One region of the Chimaeribacter sp. YP20170169 genome, then DNA from elsewhere that is predicted to be linked to it. Evidence: predicted binding sites of a transcription regulator. Region 1 holds the regulator's gene; each other region holds the start of a gene.
The links. The regulator CRP, encoded in region 1, controls carbon source genes, mostly activating them, when cyclic AMP is high. The targets are predictions, from matches to a motif close to ATGTGANNNNNNTCACAT.
Positions count from the first base shown of each region.

Region 2: deoC (deoxyribose-phosphate aldolase) is a predicted target of CRP. The motif match lies at 3,049-3,066, and genes of this name have one in related genera.
Region 3: ACK3SD_RS11715 (ABC-F family ATPase) is a predicted target of CRP. The motif match lies at 2,386-2,403, and genes of this name have one in related genera.
Region 4: yrbN (protein YrbN) is a predicted target of CRP. The motif match lies at 2,789-2,806, and genes of this name have one in related genera.

Region 1 is NZ_CP176824.1:264,375-269,068, forward strand. Features, by position in the region: gene argD (bifunctional acetylornithine/succinyldiaminopimelate transaminase) at 1-426, shown strand, start outside; gene ACK3SD_RS01140 (YccS/YhfK family putative transporter) at 435-2,552, opposite strand; gene crp (cAMP-activated global transcriptional regulator CRP) at 2,615-3,247, opposite strand; gene ACK3SD_RS01150 (OsmC family protein) at 3,577-3,984, shown strand; gene ACK3SD_RS01155 (phosphoribulokinase) at 4,013-4,694, opposite strand, start outside.
Region 2 is NZ_CP176824.1:3,304,661-3,309,354, forward strand. Features, by position in the region: gene deoB (phosphopentomutase) at 1-560, opposite strand, end outside; gene deoA (thymidine phosphorylase) at 639-1,961, opposite strand; gene deoC (deoxyribose-phosphate aldolase) at 2,022-2,801, opposite strand; gene ACK3SD_RS15065 (TatD family hydrolase) at 3,290-4,105, opposite strand; gene ACK3SD_RS15070 (patatin-like phospholipase family protein) at 4,102-4,694, opposite strand, start outside.
Region 3 is NZ_CP176824.1:2,584,942-2,589,635, forward strand. Features, by position in the region: gene ACK3SD_RS11710 (glycoside hydrolase family 31 protein) at 1-704, shown strand, start outside; gene ACK3SD_RS11715 (ABC-F family ATPase) at 772-2,364, opposite strand; gene ACK3SD_RS11720 (nucleoside-specific channel-forming protein Tsx) at 2,526-3,395, opposite strand; gene ACK3SD_RS11725 (low temperature requirement protein A) at 3,798-4,352, opposite strand; gene ACK3SD_RS11730 (GNAT family N-acetyltransferase) at 4,430-4,694, opposite strand, start outside.
Region 4 is NZ_CP176824.1:441,709-446,402, reverse strand. Features, by position in the region: gene ACK3SD_RS02100 (luciferase-like monooxygenase) at 1-750, shown strand, start outside; gene ACK3SD_RS02095 (DEAD/DEAH family ATP-dependent RNA helicase) at 817-2,712, opposite strand; gene yrbN (protein YrbN) at 2,702-2,776, opposite strand; gene nlpI (lipoprotein NlpI) at 2,898-3,782, opposite strand; gene pnp (polyribonucleotide nucleotidyltransferase) at 3,911-4,694, opposite strand, start outside.

The DNA of each region.
Region 1 (4,694 bases):
GCGATGCTGACCACCGAGGAGATCGCTTCGGCAATGACGGTCGGCACCCACGGCACCACCTACGGCGGCAACCCGCTGGCCTGTGCGGTGGCCGAGGCGGCACTGGATACCATCAACACCCCGCAGGTGTTGGCGGGCATTGAGGAGCGTCGCCAGCACTTCCTGAAGGCGCTGGAGACGATCAACCAGAAGTATGCGATCTTCAAAGAGGTGCGCGGCATGGGGCTGTTGCTGGGCGCGGAGCTAAGCGAGCCGTACCAGAACAGGGCCCGCGATGTACTGACGGCCGCGGCGGAGCAGGGGCTGATGATGCTCAACGCCGGGCCGAATGTGCTGCGTTTTGCGCCGTCGCTGGTGATCGAGTTTGATGACATCCATGAGGGCATGGCGCGGCTGGAGAAGGCCATCGCCACGCTGGCGGGCTAAAGTCCCCGCTACTCTGAAGCCGCCTCCGGGCGGCTTTTTTGATCGCGCTTCACGCGGCGCGCCAGCCAGATGCCGTGGTGCGGGCGCTGTCGCCAGGCCAGGCTGGAGATGGTGTTCATCGCGTTGAGGTGCGAGAGGATGCGGCGCAACGGGCGCTCCATCTCGGTCACTGGCATCTCCGGCGCGCTGTCCGGCGCGCGGAACATCGGGTCTGACGAGGGGTTGCCGTCGGCCGGGCCGTCATACATCAGCCGCTGCTGGCAGCTCTGGAGCGCAATCTCACAGGTCTCCAAATACTCCTGCGCCAGCGCCGGGGTCAGCATGTAGTGATCGCGTGCCAGGATAGTCATCGCGTTCAGGTGCTCAACAATTGACTGGCTGTGCATCACCCAGAGCCGCATGTCAGCCAGGTAGTGGGAGTTGAAGCCCGGCTCCTGCATCGCCTGATTGAGGGCGGTGTAGAGGGTGTTGTGCGTCTGATTGGCCATGATGCGGGTATAGGCCAGCTTTGCCGGATCTGGGTTGGCGCTGAGCAGCAGGCGGATCGCCTCCTGATAGGCTTCCAACGCCTGCCAGGCGTTGTCGCGCAGCTTGCCGCTCTGCCACTGTGGCCAGAGCCAGATGGTGCTGCCAAAGGCCAGCGCGCAACCAATCAGCGTGTCTACTAACCGTGGAATCAGGAAGTTAGCGCCATTTTGCGTCACCAGTTGCAGCGTGTAGACCGCAGTGATGGTCAGCCCCACCATGCCCAGCCCGTAGTTATTGCGCAGCACCAGATAGGCGGCCAGCATGATCAACACCAACAGGCCCAGCATCGCGGCTTGCGGCAGTTGCAGGTGCAGCACGCCAGCGGCCAGCACCAGCCCGGCCAACGTGCCGATGGCGCGGTGCTGGATACGCACGCGCGTGGCGTTGTAGCCGTTCTGGATCACCAGCAGCGCGGTGAGCAGCACCCAATAGGGTTTCGGCAGGTCAAAGAACAGGCCAATCGAGCTGCCGAGCGCCAGCATCACGCCGACGCGTGCGGCGTTGCGCAGCGACATCGATCGCCAGGAGAGATAGCGCTTCAGCGCTGGCCAGAAGGGCAGGCGGTTGCGGCTCTCCATCAGGTTACGGCGATAGAGCGGCCGCTGGGTATGCAACAGGCGCGCGATGCGGTTGAAGTGGTAGTAGCAGAACTGGCCGACCGGGTTATCAGGGTAGCGGTTGGCAATCTTCTCCAGCGCTGCCAGTTCGCCGCCCATCTCAAAGCGGGCGGAGCGGCGGTGGTAGAGCAGGTCATCGGCAATCATCCGCAGCCGCTTGGCGATCACCTCCGCATTGCGGCGGATAATCGCCTCTGCTTGGCTCTGCGCCACCAGTTTCTGCACCTCCTCTGGCTGGTGCAGGCTGACGGTAATGTGCTCCTGGAGATCGAGCGCCACCTGGAAGGCGCGGAACAGCCGCCGATAGTGCGGGTGGCGCTCGCCGGAGAGCATATGCAGTTGCTGATAGACCTGCACAATCAACTCCATCACCTTCTGCTGGCGCTTGAGCAGCGGGGGCAGGGCAGTGTCTGGATCTAGATGCTGGGTCAGCAGGCTGTACTTGGCATCAACGTAGTCACCCAGTTCGCGGTAGAGCAGACTGAGCGATTCACGCATTGGCTGCTCTTTCCACAGCCGGAACCAGCCCCAGGTAAACAGCCCATACCAGAGCGTGCCGAGCACGAACAGCCCCGGTGCCTGCCAGAGCGGCGTGGTGCCAGCCATGCTAAGGGTAAAGATGGCCGCCACCAGCGTGCCGTTGAGCAGCCGGCCATGCAGCGGGCTGATCTCGCCTGTCACGCCGAGCAGCAGCGCCAGCGCCAGCAAAATCAGCGGCAGCGGACAGTGGGCGTAGAGCAAGAGCAGTTGCAGTATCAGGCTGCATCCGGCGAACAGCGTACCGCCAATGGCCAGACGTTTTACATAGCGCCGATGGGGCGTGTCGAGACCGGCGATGTTGCAGCAGGCGGGCACCAGTGAGAAGAGCAAGCCGACCTGGAGCTGGCCGAACGGCAGCGCGATGGCCGCGGGCAGGCAGAGCACCAGCGTTTGCCGCAGGGCGTAGTTGACTTCAGGATGGTAAATAAGACGGCGCCACATGTTCAATCAGGGAAGAACGGCGCAGTGCGGGGGGGCCGCAGCTGCGCCGTGTTGATCCGGGATTAACGAGTGCCGTAGACGACAATCGTTTTGCCGTGGGCGGAGATCAGGTTCTGATCTTCCAGCATTTTCAGGATGCGGCCGACGGTTTCGCGGGAGCAACCTACGATTTGACCAATCTCCTGGCGGGTAATCTTGATCTGCATACCATCGGGGTGGGTCATGGCATCAGGCTGTTTCGCCAGATTGAGCAGGGTCTGGGCGATACGGCCAGTCACATCCAGGAAGGCAAGGTTGCCCACCTTTTCGGAGGTAACTTGCAGGCGGCGCGCCATCTGGGAGGAGAGGCGCATCAGGATGTCCGGGTTGACCTGGATCAGCTGACGGAATTTCTTGTAGGAGATCTCCGCCACTTCACAAGCCGTTTTGGCGCGTACCCACGCGCTGCGCTCCTGGCCCTCTTCGAACAGGCCAAGTTCGCCGATGAAATCCCCTTGGTTGAGGTAGGAGAGGATCATCTCTTTGCCCTCTTCATCCTTGATCAGCACGGCGACCGAACCTTTCACGATGTAGTAGAGCGTTTCAGCCTTTTCACCCTGGTGAATCAGCGTACTTTTGGAAGGGTATTTATGAATATGGCAGTGAGACAGGAACCATTCGAGAGTAGGGTCTGTTTGCGGTTTGCCGAGAACCATTTGCTTTTATCCTCTGTTGTAATCGCTGCCCAAAATCACAGGGCTCAGAGTTCCCTGTACGGCGTTTTGAAAATACGCCTCTTTCAAGAGTATTAACTGTCTGATAATGCTGCAAGGCGGAGGCTGAAAAGTCGCCAAACGGCGGCCTCGTCGTTCCATTGAAAACCTGACCTTGCTCCATACAGAACATTTTGTTTCGGGTTTGTTTTATCACAGCCTGAACCGAGTGTCTTCTGTTGTCTCGCTTCAGCATGATGAAGATCGGCCCGATTGCCTGTTTGGCTGCGAGGGGTTAGGCTATTTTCAGAAAATAATCGGAGGATGAGGCTATGCAGGCACGGGTAAAGTGGGTGGAAGGGCTGACGTTTCTGGGGGAGTCCGCATCGGGCCACCAGATCTTGATGGATGGCAATGCCGGTGACAAGGCACCCAGCCCGATGGAGATGGTGCTGATGTCCGTGGGCGGCTGTAGCGCGATTGATGTGGTCTCCATCCTACAGAAGGCGCGGCAGGATGTGCGCGACTGTGAGGTGCGCCTGACCTCAGAGCGCCGCGACGAGGTGCCGCGCACCTTTACGCACATCAACCTACACTTTGTGGTGAGCGGCAAGGGGCTGACGGAGAAGAGTGTGGAACGCGCCGTCAACCTCTCGGCAGAGAAGTACTGCTCGGTGTCACTGATGATCGGCAAGGCCGCGTCAGTGACCCACAGCTTTGAGATTGTCAGCGTCGAGTGACGCCCAGGGGGCGGCCCGCCGTCCCCGCTTACTTGATGATTTTCCCCTCCAGCAGCCGCTGCACTAGCGGTGCCATGATCAACTCCATCGCCAGCCCCATTTTGCCGCCCGGCACCACCAATGTATTGATATGAGAGATAAATGAGCCTTGCAGCATAGCTAGCAGATAGGGGAAATCGATCGCCCCCAGCCCGCGGAAGTGGATCACCACAAAGCTCTCATCCAGCGATGGGATCGCCTTGGCGGCAAACGGGTTGGAGGTGTCCACCGTCGGCACGCGCTGGAAGTTGATATGGGTGCGGGAGAACTGCGGCGTGATGTAGTTGATGTAATCCTCCATCGACCGCACCACCGAGTCCATCACAGCCTCGCGCGAGTGGCCGCGCTCATTGGTGTCGCGGATCAGCTTCTGGATCCACTCCAGATTGACGATCGGCACCACGCCGACCAGCAGATCCACATGCCGCGCCACGTCGTGGTGCTCGGTCACTACCCCGCCATGCAGCCCTTCGTAGAACAGCACGTCGGTCTCCTCCGGCAGCGGGTGCCAGGGGGTGAAGGTGCCCGGCACCTGATTGTAGGGCACTGCCTCGTCATAGGTGTGGAGGTACTTGCGCGCCTGCCCGTTGCCCTCACGCCCATACTGGATGAAGGTCTGCTCCAGCAAACCGAAGTCATTGGCCTCTGGGCCAAAGTAGCTGACATGCCGG
Region 2 (4,694 bases), 860 kb from region 1:
AGCCCGAAGGTCTCTTCGTGGCAGGCGATCTGGAATACCGAGTCCGCCGAGGTGTAGAAGATCGGCTTGCCGGTTTTCATGTGCTCCTCGCCCAGCTGGTCAAGGATCACCGTGCCAGAGGAGTGGCAGTTGCCGAGGTAGCCCGGCAGGTTGGCGCGTTCCACCAGCTTGTCCAACAACGCCTGCGGGAAGCTGTTTTCGGTGTCGGTGAAGTAGCCCCAGTCAAACAGCACCGGCACGCCAGCAATCTCCCAGTGGCCGGACGGGGTGTCCTTGCCGGAGGAGAGTTCGCTGGCGAAAGCGTAGGCGCCGATGATGTCAGCGTTGGCGTCCAGCCCCGGCGGGAAGGTGCCGGTGGAGGCTTCCGCCGCCTTGCCCAGCCCCAGTCGGCTCATGTTCGGCATATGCAGCGGCCCCTTGCGGCCCACGTCAGCCTCGCCGCGCGCGCAGGCTTCGGCAATGTGTCCCAGCGTGTCGGCACCTTTGTCGCCAAACCGTTCGGCGTCTGCGCTGTGGCCGATACCGAAAGAGTCCAACACCATGATAAACGTACGTTTCATTCTGTTCTCCTGCGTGTGTTTACGCGTTTGTGCGGCGGGCTGCCAGCCGGGCCACAGGGCTACGCGAAAGGGTGACCGTTATGCCCGGATGCGTTGGTAGATGACCGGCGTCGCCTCCGGCGGTTGCTCGCCGAGCGTGATAGCGGCGCGTACCGCCTCCGCCGCTTGCCACCAGGACTCCTCGCTGTTGGCGTGGATCATCGCCAGCGGCTGCTGGGTGTCCACCTGCTCGCCCAGCCGGGCCACCGAGGTCAGGCCGACGCTATAGTCGATGCTGTCCGACGCCCGCCGGCGGCCACCCCCGAGGGTCACCACGGCCATGCCCAGCGCGCGGGTGTCCACGGCGCGGATATAGCCCTTCTCCGTCGCATAGACCGGTTTGCTCAGCGTCGCCGCCGGCAGATAACGATCGTAGTGCTCAATAAAATCGGTGGGGCCGCGTTGGGCGGCCACCATCCGGCCAAAGATCTCTGCCGCCGCGCCGTTGTCCAGCACGGTTTGCAGTTTGGTGCGGGCCTCGGCGTCATCCTTCGCCAAGCCGCCCGACAGCAGCATCTCCACGCAGAGGGCCATCGTGACCTCAAACAGGCGTGGATTGCGGTATTCGCCGGTCAGGAAGCGCACGGCTTCGCGCACCTCGACCGCGTTGCCAGCGCTGGAAGCCAGCACCTGGTTCATGTCCGTCAGCAGCGCCGTGGTGTTGCAGCCTGCGCCATTGGCGACGCCAACAATCGCCTGCGCCAGCGACTCGGACTGTTCGTAGGTCGGCATGAACGCGCCGGAGCCTACCTTCACGTCCATCACCAGCGCGTCCAGTCCCTCGGCCAGCTTTTTCGCCAGAATCGAGGCGGTGATCAGCGGGATGGAATCTACGGTGGCGGTGATGTCACGCGTGGCGTAGAAACGCTTGTCCGCCGGTGCCAGCGAGCTGGTCTGGCCGATGATCGCCACCCCTACCTGCTGGATGATGGTACGGAAGCGGGCATCATCCGGGAAGATGTCGAAGCCGGGAATCGCCTCCAACTTGTCCAGCGTACCGCCGGTGTGACCAAGGCCGCGCCCGGAGATCATCGGCACGTAGCCGCCGCACGCCGCCACCATCGGCCCCAGCATCAGCGACGTCACGTCGCCGACGCCGCCGGTGGAGTGCTTGTCCACCACCGGGCCATTCAGCCCCAGACTCTGCCAGTTCAGCACCGTGCCCGAGTCGCGCATCGCCATCGTCAGCGCCACGCGCTCCGGCATGGTCATGTCATGGAAATAGATGGTCATCGCCAGCGCGGCGATCTGACCCTCTGAAACCTGGTTGTCGCGAATGCCATTGATGAAGAAGCGAATTTCCTCTTCTGTCAGCGGCTGGCCGTCACGTTTTTTTCGAATAATTTCTTGTGCCAGAAACAAGGTGTCCCCCTTGCGTCACATGAGTGAAGGCCGCGCCGGAAAACCGGCGCGGCAGGCCCATCAGTAGCCGCCGTTTGCGTTGCCGCTGGCATGGCCCAGCGTGGTCAGCAAGCTGGCTAGCAGGCTGGAGGCACCGAAGCGGAAGTGGCGCGCGTCGGCCCACTGGTCGCCCATGATGCGCCCGGCAATCGCCAGATAGTGCGCCGCGTCTTCCGCGGTGCGCACACCGCCAGCCGGTTTGAAGCCGACCTGCTCACCGACGCCCAGATCGTGGATCACCTGGATCATCAGCTCGGCGCTCTCTGGCGTGGCGTTGACCGGCACCTTGCCGGTGGAGGTCTTGATGAAGTCTGCGCCCGCCTTGATGGCGATCTCGGACGCCTTACGGATCAGCGCCGCCTGCTTCAGCTCACCGGTTTCGATGATCACTTTCAGCAGCACGTTAGCTGACGCACAGGCCTCTTTGCAGGCTTTCACCAGCTCAAAGCCCACTTGCTCGTTGCCCGCGATCAGCGCCCGGTAGGGGAAGACCACGTCCACCTCATCCGCGCCGTAGGCGATGGCCGCGCGGGTTTCTGCCAGCGCGATCTCCACGTCATCATTGCCATGCGGGAAGTTGGTCACGGTAGCGATGCGGATCTCAGGGGTGCCCTGCTCACGCAGCGCCTTGCGGGCCACCGGGATAAAGCGCGGGTAGATGCAGATGGCCGCGGTGTTGCCAGCCGGGCTTTTCGCCTGACGGCAGAGCGCAATCACCTTCTCATCGGTGTCGTCTTCGTTCAGGGTGGTTAAATCCATGAGGCTCAGCGCACGCTGCGCTGCGGCGGTTAAATCGGTCATATGACTCTCCAACAGTTATCGTTGCTGACAACCACGATCAGGTCTGAGGGCAACGCACTCTACAGGTTGGCGAGCGGACTTGGTTCCGTGAAGAGCAGGCGGGCACGCAGGCGCATACCACCGTTGAGATCCTTCTCACCGCACTAGCCGGCGCCGGCCAGCGTTGGCTATTGAAACATGCATAAGGGGACGCTTATGTGTTCTGTTTCACAAAATCTGAAAGCCAATTGTAACGCGTTTAGATTACATGTGACAGACATCACATGTTAATCGTTTCAAGCTCAGAAAATGACCGCAATTATGAGTGTACACCAGGCTACCTGGCCCGGTGCGCCGTCCCGGCCCGCAGGCCGCGCTGGCAGGGATTTGCAAGGCAGGATGTTATAATAGTCACAACGGGAAGAGAATGGGATTTCCGCGCCAGCGGTGAAAAGTTTTGTCAACCGGTATACAAACGCCGTGGCCCGGCAGCAAAAATGTTATTTTTATTACATTGCTTTTTCAGACTGGTCAGCCAGCAGCGGCAGGTTAAAGATGCGGCGGGTATTGGCATTCAGGGCGGCGGCAATCTCTTCGGCCGGTTCACTGCGCAACTGGCAGAGCACCTCAAAGGTCAGCGCCGCGCGCTCCGGCCGATTGGGCTGGCCTTGGTAACCGGCCAGCGGCATGTCGGGGGCGTCGGTCTCCAGCAGCAGCGAGGAGAGCGGCAACGCGGCGAGGGTACGCCGGGTCTTCTGCGCCCGCTCATAGGTGATGGTGCCGCCGACGCCAATCGCGTAGCCCAGCTTGATGAAGGCTTCTGCCTGCGACTGGCTGCCAGCAAAGCCATGCACCACGCCGGTGGCTGGCAACTTATGTTGACGCAGCATCGCCGCCAGCGGGTCATGGGTGCGGCGCGAGTGCAGGATCACCGGCAGGTTCGCCTGCTTCGCCAGATGGAACTGCGCCGCCAGCAGCGCCTTCTGCCGCTCAAAACGCGGATTCTCCATATAGAGATCCAAGCCAATCTCCCCCACCGCCACGCACTTGGGGTCGGGCTGCCGCAGGCGATCGGCCAGTGCCGCCAGCGCCGCGTCATCATGCCGGTCGATGAACAGCGGGTGCAGCCCGAGGGCGGCAAAGAGCGCCGGATGGCTGGCGGCCAGCTCGCTGACGAGGGCAAAGCGGTCGGCGCTGATGGCTGGCACAATGATCTGCCGCACGCCGTGCGCCGCCGCCTGCGCGATGCTCTGTTGCGCGTCATGCACAAAGGGCGGGAAATCAAAGTGGCAATGGGTATCAATAAAGTAACGTGGAAGGGTCATCCGGCCTGCTCCTGATCATCGGGTTCCTCATTTTGCGCCACTGGCGGCGCATCGGCCAGCAGTCCGCTGACGGCATCGCTCACGGCGGCCACCAGTGGCGCGTCGGTGACCAGCGGCGTATTGGCCGGTTCGCCCGCGGGCGGCGGTGGCGTGCCAGCGAGCACGGCGTCCGGCACCTTGGTGAGCGGCAGGATGTCTGGCACCTGATCGTCCTGCGGCAACAGCCAGTGGGCAACGGTGGCGAGGAAGTAACGCGCGCAGCGCCGTCCGAGGTGATAGTCGCGGTTCAGCGCTGGCAGGCGGCTGCCGAGCGCCCGGCTGGCCAGTGGTTTAGGCGGGAAGATCTCAAAGATGCGCAGGTTGTCCGGCGGCTGTTCGATGAATTGCTGGATGCGGCGATAGCTCTGCTCATGGTGCTGCATCATGTGGATCAGCTGTTGCAGGCTGCTTTCGCTCAGCCACTGCTCCATCCGTTTCATCCACTGCGGCGTGTAGAACATCTGCGACGGCACCGTGCGGATGACGATGATGGTATCCGCGCCGCGCTGCCACGCCTCTTCCACCGGGATGGCCGCGCTGATGCCGCCAT
Region 3 (4,694 bases), 1.6 Mb from region 1:
ACCAGACGGTCAACGAGCCGTGGATGTACCCGACCGTCACCCCGGCGATCCGCGACGCCATCGCGCTGCGCTACCGGCTGCTGCCCTACCTCTACACGCTGTTGTGGCAGGCACATGACGAGGATGAGCCGCTGCTGCGCCCCACCTTCCTCGACCATGAGCACGATCCGCAGACCTTCGCCGAGTGCGACGAGTTCCTGCTGGGGCGTGACCTGCTGGTGGCGAGCGTAGTGGAGCCGGGCGAGCGCCAGCGCCGCCTGTGGCTGCCGGACAACCAGAGCGGCTGGTATGACTACTACACCGGCCAGTGGTACGCCGGTGGCCAGTGGGTCACCCTCGACGCGCCGCTGGAGCGCCTGCCGCTACTGGCGCGCGCTGGCAGTGCCCTGCCGCACAGCAGCCGCATCACGCACGTTGACGCACAGGCCGATGACCAGCGCGAGCTGCGCCTCTACCCGCTGCGCGGCCACGGCGTCAGCCACGGCAGCCTGTTTGAGGATGATGGCGAGTCATGGGGCTACCAACAGGATGAGGCGCTGTGGCTGACGTGGGAGATGGCCTGCACCGACACCGAGATCCGCCTCACCTTCCAGCGCCGCGGTCACTACCAGCCAGCCTGGCAGGCGCTGCGCCTCACCCTGCCGGCTGGTGAAACCCGCCGCCTGCTGGTGGAGGGCGTCGAGGGCGACACCTGGCAGCGCTGAGACACAGGCATAAAAAAAGCCGGGGGCGTCCCCGGCTTTTTTATCTCTGGCTGCTCGGCGTGGCCGATCAGTAGATGCCCTGACTGCGCAGGTAGTCCTCGTAGTTGCCGCTGAAGTCCACCACCTTGTTCGGGGTGATCTCCAGAATACGGCTGGCGAGGGAGCTGACGAACTCGCGGTCGTGGGAGACGAAGATCAGCGTGCCTTCATACATCTCCAGCGCCATGTTCAGCGACTCGATGGACTCCATGTCGAGGTGGTTGGTCGGCTCGTCCATCACCAGAATGTTGGGCTTCTGCATCATCAGCTTGCCGAACAGCATACGGCCCTTCTCGCCACCGGAGAGTACCTTCACCTTCTTCTTGATGTCGTCCTGGCCGAACAGCAGACGGCCGAGGATGCTGCGCACCGCCTGCTCATCTTCCTTCTCGGATTTCCACTGGCTCATCCAGTCAAAGACCGTCAGGTCGCAGTCGAACTCTTCGGCGTGATCCTGCGCGTAGTAGCCAATGGAGGCATTCTCAGACCACTTCACGGTGCCGTTGTTTGGCGCAATTTCGCCCACCAGCGTCTTCAGCAGGGTGGTCTTACCGATGCCGTTAGTACCCAGCACCGCGACCTTCTCGCCCACTTCCACCATCAGGTTCAGCTTCTTGAACAGCAGGCCGTCGTCGTAGCCTTTTGACAGCTCCTGCACTTCCAGCGCGTTACGGAACAGCTTCTTCTCTTGGTCGAAGCGGATATACGGGTTCTGGCGGCTGGAGGCTTTCACCTCATCCAGCTGGATCTTGTCGATCTGGCGCGCACGCGAGGTGGCCTGCTTGGATTTGGAGGCGTTGGCGCTGAAGCGGCTGACGAAAGATTGCAGCTCGGCAATCTGCGCCTTCTTCTTGGCGTTGTCAGCCAGCAGGCGCTCACGCGCCTGCGTGGCGGCGGTCATGTATTCGTCGTAGTTGCCCGGATAGACGCGCAGTTCGCCGTAGTCCAGATCGGCCATGTGGGTGCAGACCATGTTCAGGAAGTGACGGTCGTGCGAAATGATGATCATGGTGCTGTTGCGCTCGTTGAGCACCTGCTCCAGCCAACGGATGGTGTCGATGTCCAGGTTGTTGGTCGGTTCGTCCAGCAGCAGGATCTCCGGGTCGGAGAAGAGGGCCTGAGCCAGCAGCACACGCAGCTTGAAGCCCGGCGCGATCTCACTCATCGGGCCGTAGTGCTGCTCCACCGGGATACCGACGCCCAGCAGCAGTTCGCCAGCCCGCGCCTCGGCGGTGTAGCCATCCATCTCGCCGTAGGCCACTTCGAGGTCAGCCACCTTGTAGCCATCCTCTTCGCTCATCTCCGGCAGGGCGTAGATGCGGTCGCGCTCCTCTTTCACCTGCCACAGTTCGACGTGGCCCATGATGACGGTGTCCAGCACAGTGTAGTTTTCATAAGCGAACTGATCCTGGCGCAGCTTGCCCAGACGTTCGTTCGGGTCGAGGAAGACGTTGCCCGCGCTCGGCGTCAGATCCCCGCCGAGGATCTTCATGAAGGTCGATTTGCCGCAGCCATTGGCGCCAATCAAACCGTAACGGTTGCCGCCGCCAAACTTGACGGAGATATTTTCGAACAGCGGCTTGCTGCCGAACTGCATGGTGATGTTGTTAGTACTTAACACAACGCTCGCTCTTGGTTTGGAATGTGATGAGGCGCGCATTATGCCACAACCGGCAGGCGGGATCGCGCAGGATTTTGCGCAAAACTTAGCCAGACGGGCAAAAAGTCAGCCAAAAAAGCAAAAACCCGGCCGGGGCCGGGTTTGCGCGTCTGGGACGGGGATCAGAAGCTGTAGCCGATCACCGCGTAGTAGCCCCAGCCGGTGGACTTGACGTCGAAGTTGCCCTTGCCGAAGTTCAGCTCGGTGCCATCCTGCCATTGGCCGCCGTTGTGGAAGTAACGCGCCACAAAGGAGTAGTGCCAGTGCGCGTAGTTCAGCGCCAGAATGTGGCTGGAGGCGATGGAGTTGCTGGTGCGCGCCTTGTTGCCGTTTTCGTTCAGGTCAGAGCCCCAGTCAAAGTTGGTGAAGCCGATGTAGCTGACGTGGCCGCCCCAGACATCGCCCAGCGGCAGGAAGTATTTCACCTTGAAGCGGTAGCCATCCCAGCTGTTTTCGTTGGCGGCGCTGTAGTTCTCCCACTGGTACTTGGCGTAGACGTTCAGTGACAGGTTCAGCGGAGTGTGGGTGTCGATGTCGGTGCCCAGACCCATGTACCAGGTGTTCTGGCGGTTGTCGCTGTCCGGCCCCATGTCAAAGATGTAGTTGTTGGCGAAGTACCACTCTTTGAACGGCCCGAAACTCAGGTCAGTGCCAGTCAGCTTGTCGATGGAGAAGCGCGGTTCGATCTCCATGAACAGCGGGGAGCCGTTTTTGTCCCAGATACCGACGTCGTTGCCATTGCCGACGCCAAAAGCTTTTGGCACGTCCACATAGCCGTAGAAGTCGAACCAATCCTTGTGGGCAAAGGCTTCATACTCCAGGTAGAGATCGTTGTTCAGCTGCGGCCCGAAGCGGGTGTGGTAGCTGCCCACCACGTTGACGCTCTGTTTCCACCAGTCGGAGAGGTACTCACCCTGTGTGTCATCCGCCATTGAGGTGGCGCTGTAAGAGAGGGCAGCCAGAGCGCCCGCGGCGAGAAGAGTTTTATTCATTGTCATTACCAGTGCTTTAAAGGGCGGTTCCCTGCCAAACGGGGATGTGGTGAACCACACAACATGCGGCAGCGTTATTGCTCATTCAGGTGTGTCATCAGGAGCCACTTAGCCGGTCGGTGAGCAGCCGTAATGAGGGGCGGCGCTCCAAACCTTGTTACCGGCAATAATCAGGTGTCACTTAATATGCGATTATGTCAAAAAATGTCAATTTTAGTTGCATAGTGATACATGTTTTTCGTGAGGACGATCACAATCTGTAACGGGCCGTAAAGATACTGTTTTTTTGCGGCCACGCAATCGTTTACTTAGCCAGACGCAATCGGTGGCGTCCGTTTGCTGGCTTTTCAGGCAGGAAAGGTCAGGAAGTGGGCGGGAAGTGGGCGGGCATCTCGCCGCGCCCTATTGCGATCGCCAGGCAGCGCGGCGGCTGCGCGCCAGCGGCTCCCACAGCAGCACTGCCAGCAGGATCAGCGTCGCCAGACCATTGGTGGTCAGCAGGTCGGCATAGCCGCTTACCGGCAGTAGCAGCGCCAGCGCCAGCAGCCCAATCAGGTGCTGGCGTGGTATCCGCAGGCCGCGCCGGTACTGCCACAGCATCAGTGCCGCCAGCCAGGCCAGCGGCGCGCCGACCAGCACACAGGCGGCTGGCAGGTGGGTGGCCTGCATCGGGTAGGCGATGACGTGCGCATTGCCCACCGTCCAGGCACAGAGGGCGATGATCATCACCACATGGGTCAGGTGGCCGCTGCTGCCCGGCCACGCCGGGCGCACCGGCTGTGCCAGCGCGGCATAGTAGAGGCACCAGATCGCCAGCGCCCCCAGCAGCGCGGAGAGCGCCGCCAGCAGCACCGGCGTGCTGGGTGGCAGGTCACTCAGCGCAGTGATGGTCATCCAGGCGGCCAGCACCAGCAGCGCGGTGACCACCATCAGGTAACGGGAGAGTGTTCTTGGCATCTTGGTTCTCTCCAGCAAGCAGGGGGAAGGCCCACGTTACCCGATTTTTTTGACAAAAAATCGTGCCTGCGTGAAATTCAGACAGTTCGGCGCATGTCGATATGGGGAATCCCATCCTCATCATAGACTTCCGAGCAGGGCGAGAAGCCAAAATCGCGGTAGAACGCTTGCAAGTGGGCCTGCGCCATCAGCGTGCGCCCCAGTTGCTGTCCGCGCGCAAAGGGCGCGACCACCACCCGGCCAATCGCTACCTCCTCGCCCGGCAGCAGGCGGGCGTAGGCCGCCAGCCGCCCCTGTTGCCAGCACAGCAGGTGGCGCGTGCCCGATGCCAGATCGCGCCCA
Region 4 (4,694 bases), 180 kb from region 1:
GCCGAGCAGTTTGGCACCCTCGCCACCCTCTACCCGGACCGCATCGATCTGGGGCTGGGCCGTGCGCCGGGCACCGATCAGCGCACCATGATTGCCCTGCGCCGCCATCTCTCTGGTGAGGTGGATAACTTCCCGCAGGATGTGCAGGAGTTGCAATTCTACTTTGGCGATGCCCAGCCGAACCAGCCGGTACAGGCCGTGCCGGGCCAGGGCTTGCATGTGCCCATCTGGCTGCTTGGCTCCAGTCTCTACAGCGCCCAGTTGGCGGCGGCGCTTGGCCTGCCGTTTGCGTTCGCCTCCCACTTCGCGCCCGACATGCTCTATCAGGCGCTGGCGGTCTACCGCAGCAACTACAAAGCATCTGAACGTTGGCCTACGCCCTACGCGATGGTCTGCGTCAACGTGATTGCCGCCGATACTCAGGAAGAGGCACAGCGCATGTTTACCTCCAACCAGCAGCAGTTTATCAACCTGCGCCGTGGCCACCCCGGCCCGCTGCCGCCGCCGGTTGATGACATCAACAGCCTCTGGTCACCGGCTGAACGCTTCGGCGTGGAGCAGTCGCTGCGGATGTCGGTGGTGGGTGACCAACAGGGCGTCCGTCACGGCCTGCAAGCGCTGCTGCGTGAGACAGAGGCGGATGAGTTGATGATCAATGGCCAGATTTTTGACCATCAGGCTCGCCTGCGCTCCTTTGAGATCGTGGCGCAGGTGCACCCGGATTTGGTGAAAGAGAGCCGCATCCGCTAAGCACGCTGAATTTCAGGCAAAAAAAAACCAGCCCGCAGGCTGGTTTTTTTATATTACCGGATGTGCTTACGCATCACCGAAACGACGCGGGGCGCGCTGGCCGTCACGGTTGCCAGCTGGGCGGCGCTCGCCACCTTCACGGCGTTCACCGTTGAACGGACGACCACGACCACCTTCACGGCGTTCACCGCTGAAAGTACGACCACCACGGCCGCCTTCACGACGCTCACCAGCACCGCCTTCGCGACGCTCACGGCGTTCACGCGGCTGCGCATCACCCAACAGCTGCATGTTCAGCGGCTTGTTCAGGATACGAGTGCGGGTGAAGTGCGACAGCAGATCGCCCGGCATACCTTTCGGCAGCTCGATGGTGGAGTGGGTCGCGAACAGCTTGATGTTACCAATGTAACGGCTGCTGATGTCGCCTTCGTTAGCGATCGCGCCAACGATGTGACGCACTTCAACGCCATCATCACGGCCCACTTCAATGCGGTACAGCTCCATATCGCCCACTTCACGACGCTCACGACGCGGACGGTCGCCATCACGTGCATCACGGCGATCGCCACGATCCGGACGGTCACCACGACGATCGTCACGATCGTTGAACTCACGGCGCTGACGCGGTTTGAATACCGGGTCCGGCGGCAGAATCAGCGGACGCTCGCCCTGTGCCATCTTCAGCAGCGCGGCAGCCAAGGTTTCGATATCCAGCTCTTCTTCCGGTTGCAGCTTAGCCAGCAGCGCGCGGTACATGTCCAGATCGCTGCTCTCCAGCTGCTGCTGTACTTTAGCGGCAAACTTGGCCAGACGGCGTTCACCCAGCAGTTCTGCATTCGGCAGTTCTACTTCTGGAATAGTCAGCTTCATGGTGCGCTCGATATTGCGCAGCAGACGACGCTCACGGTTCTCAACGAACAGCAGCGCGCGGCCTGCACGGCCTGCACGACCGGTACGGCCGATACGGTGCACGTAGGATTCAGAATCCATCGGAATATCGTAGTTCACCACCAGGCTGATGCGCTCAACGTCGAGGCCACGGGCCGCTACGTCGGTTGCGATCAGGATGTCCAGGCGGCCATCTTTCAGGCGCTCCAGGGTCTGCTCACGCAGCGCCTGGTTCATGTCGCCGTTCAGCGCGGCGCTGTTGTAACCGCTGCGCTCCAGCGCTTCAGCCACTTCCAGAGTCGCGTTTTTGGTACGCACGAAGATGATCGCCGCATCAAAGTCTTCTGCTTCCAGGAAACGCACCAGCGCTTCGTTTTTGCGCATACCGTAGACAGACCAGTAGCTCTGGCTGATGTCCGGGCGGGTCGTCACGCTAGACTGGATGCGCACTTCCTGCGGCTCCTGCATGAAGCGACGGGTAATGCGACGGATCGCTTCCGGCATGGTCGCGGAGAACAGCGCGGTCTGATGTTCAGCCGGGATCTGCGCCATGATGGTTTCAACGTCTTCGATGAAGCCCATACGCAGCATTTCATCGGCTTCGTCCAGTACCAGACCGCTCAGGTTAGAGAGGTCCAGGGTGCCACGCTTCAGGTGGTCCAGCAGACGGCCCGGCGTACCGACCACAATCTGTGGGCCTTGACGCAGTGCGCGCAGCTGTACGTCATAACGCTGGCCGCCGTACAGGGCAACCACGTTGACGCCGTGCATGTGTTTGGAGAACTCGGTGCAGGCTTCAGCAACCTGAACAGCCAGTTCACGGGTCGGTGCCAGTACCAGCACCTGTGGCGCTTTCAGCTCCGCTTTGACATTGTGCAGAAGCGGCAGCGAGAACGCGGCGGTTTTACCACTGCCGGTCTGTGCCATACCCAGTACGTCACGGCCGTTCAGCAGATGTGGGATACATTCCGCCTGAATCGGAGAGGGTTTTTCGTAACCCATTTCAGTCAGAGCGGTAAGGATAGGAGCGGAAAGCCCCAGGTCAGCAAAAGAGGTTTCAAACTCAGTAGTCATGTACACGTGCCTCATGAGAGATGGCGGCCAGTCTACGTAACTCGTCGAGAAAATTTTCAGTCATTTTCATTGAAAAGTGTGAACCGGCTCAAATAAGTTAATAAACGGACAAAAAAACCCTCGCCTGTTAAGGCGATTTGACGATGGTAAAACCAAGGTAAATCAGGCTGATAAGTGTCCGTCAGCTATTGCTGGTCCGATTCTGATAGGTCGTCTTGCTCTTGGCCTAATAGCGCCAATTCCAACAATGCATAGCGGTGCTCAACAAAGTTATGAACGTTGTTAGCGACCGTCAGTTTGAACAGTGCCGAAGCGCTGCTCTTGTCCCCCAGACTCAGGTAGTGTTTACCTAAATAGAAGTCAGTTTCACTGAGATGCTCAGCGAGCGAAGTGTTATCCGTTGCATCTGCCTTCAGGCGATCCATCAGCGTACTTTCACTGATGTTGCCAAGGTAGAATTCGACAATATTCCATCCCCATTGCCCTCTGTCCGCTTTTTCGTAACGCTGTTCCAGCGCGGCTTCTGCCTGCTTGGGATCGATCTCTCGCTCCACCAGGTAAAGCCATAACGAACGGAAGGGATCATTTGGGTCGTCTTGATAAAACGCCTGCAGATCATCCTGCGCTAAGGGGTATCGGCCACCGTAATACAGTGCGATGCCTCGGTTTAAACGCGCGTAGTTGTAAGTTGGATCAAGCTCTAGTACAGAATCAAACGCTTCATAGGCAGCATCAAAATTGCCTGCCTGCGTTAGGTAAATGCCCAGGTAGTTGAAAACTTCCGGCATGTCGGGACGAATCGCCAGCGCCTGTGAAAAGTCGTTTCGCGCCAGCGCCCGTAATCCAAGGCTATCATACAGCACTCCACGCTCATATAACAACTGCGCACGCTCATCATCTGTCAATGCCCGGCTGGCAAGGATTTGTTCCATGCGCGCCAGGATCACTTCCTGCTGCAGCGTAGGCTGCAAAGGAATTGCCAGAACGTCGTCTTTACGCCAATCATGGTTGCTGCATCCTGCCAGCATAAGTGCTGTCGCAACATAACACCAGCGCAAGAAAGGCTTCATTTCCCACTCCCGAAGACAAACATTGGATGATCGTCCTGTCATCCGCTTGCTTAACACGAAAGCCTCCTGCCCTCGCGATACGAACAGCGCCCTACCGGCGGTAAGGCGCTGTAAAACTGCATCAACAGTTATTCTGCTTCAGGCGCAGCCGCTTCTGTAGACTGGGCAGTCGCTTCTTTGATGCTCAGGCGGACACGGCCCTGACGATCAACTTCCAGGACTTTCACTGGCACTTCCTGACCCATCTCCAGGTAGTCGGTCACTTTCTCGACGCGCTTGTCAGCGATTTGAGAGATGTGTACCAGACCCTCTTTACCGCCGCCGATGGCCACGAAGGCACCGAAGTCAACGATACGGGTCACTTTACCCTGGTAGATACGGCCCACTTCGATCTCAGCGGTGATCTCTTCGATACGACGGATAGCGTATTTCGCTTTATCACCGTCGGTCGCTGCGATCTTCACAGTGCCATCATCTTCGATTTCAATGGTGGTGCCGGTCTCTTCGGTCAGTGCACGGATTACCGAGCCGCCTTTACCAATCACATCCTTGATTTTATCAGGATTGATTTTGATGGTGTGAATGCGCGGCGCGAATTCAGAGATATCACCACGCGGGGTGCTGATGGCCTGCTCCATCACGCCCAGGATGTGCAGACGCGCACCTTTGGCCTGATTCAGGGCAACCTGCATGATTTCGCGGGTAATGCCTTCGATTTTGATGTCCATCTGCAGGGCGGTGATGCCTTCACGGCTGCCCGCCACTTTGAAGTCCATGTCACCCAAGTGGTCTTCGTCACCCAGAATGTCAGAGAGAACCACAAAGTTTTCACCCTCTTTCACCAGACCCATCGCGATGCCCGCAACAGCGGCTTTAATCGGCACGCCAGCGTCCATCAGTGCCAGAGAAGCA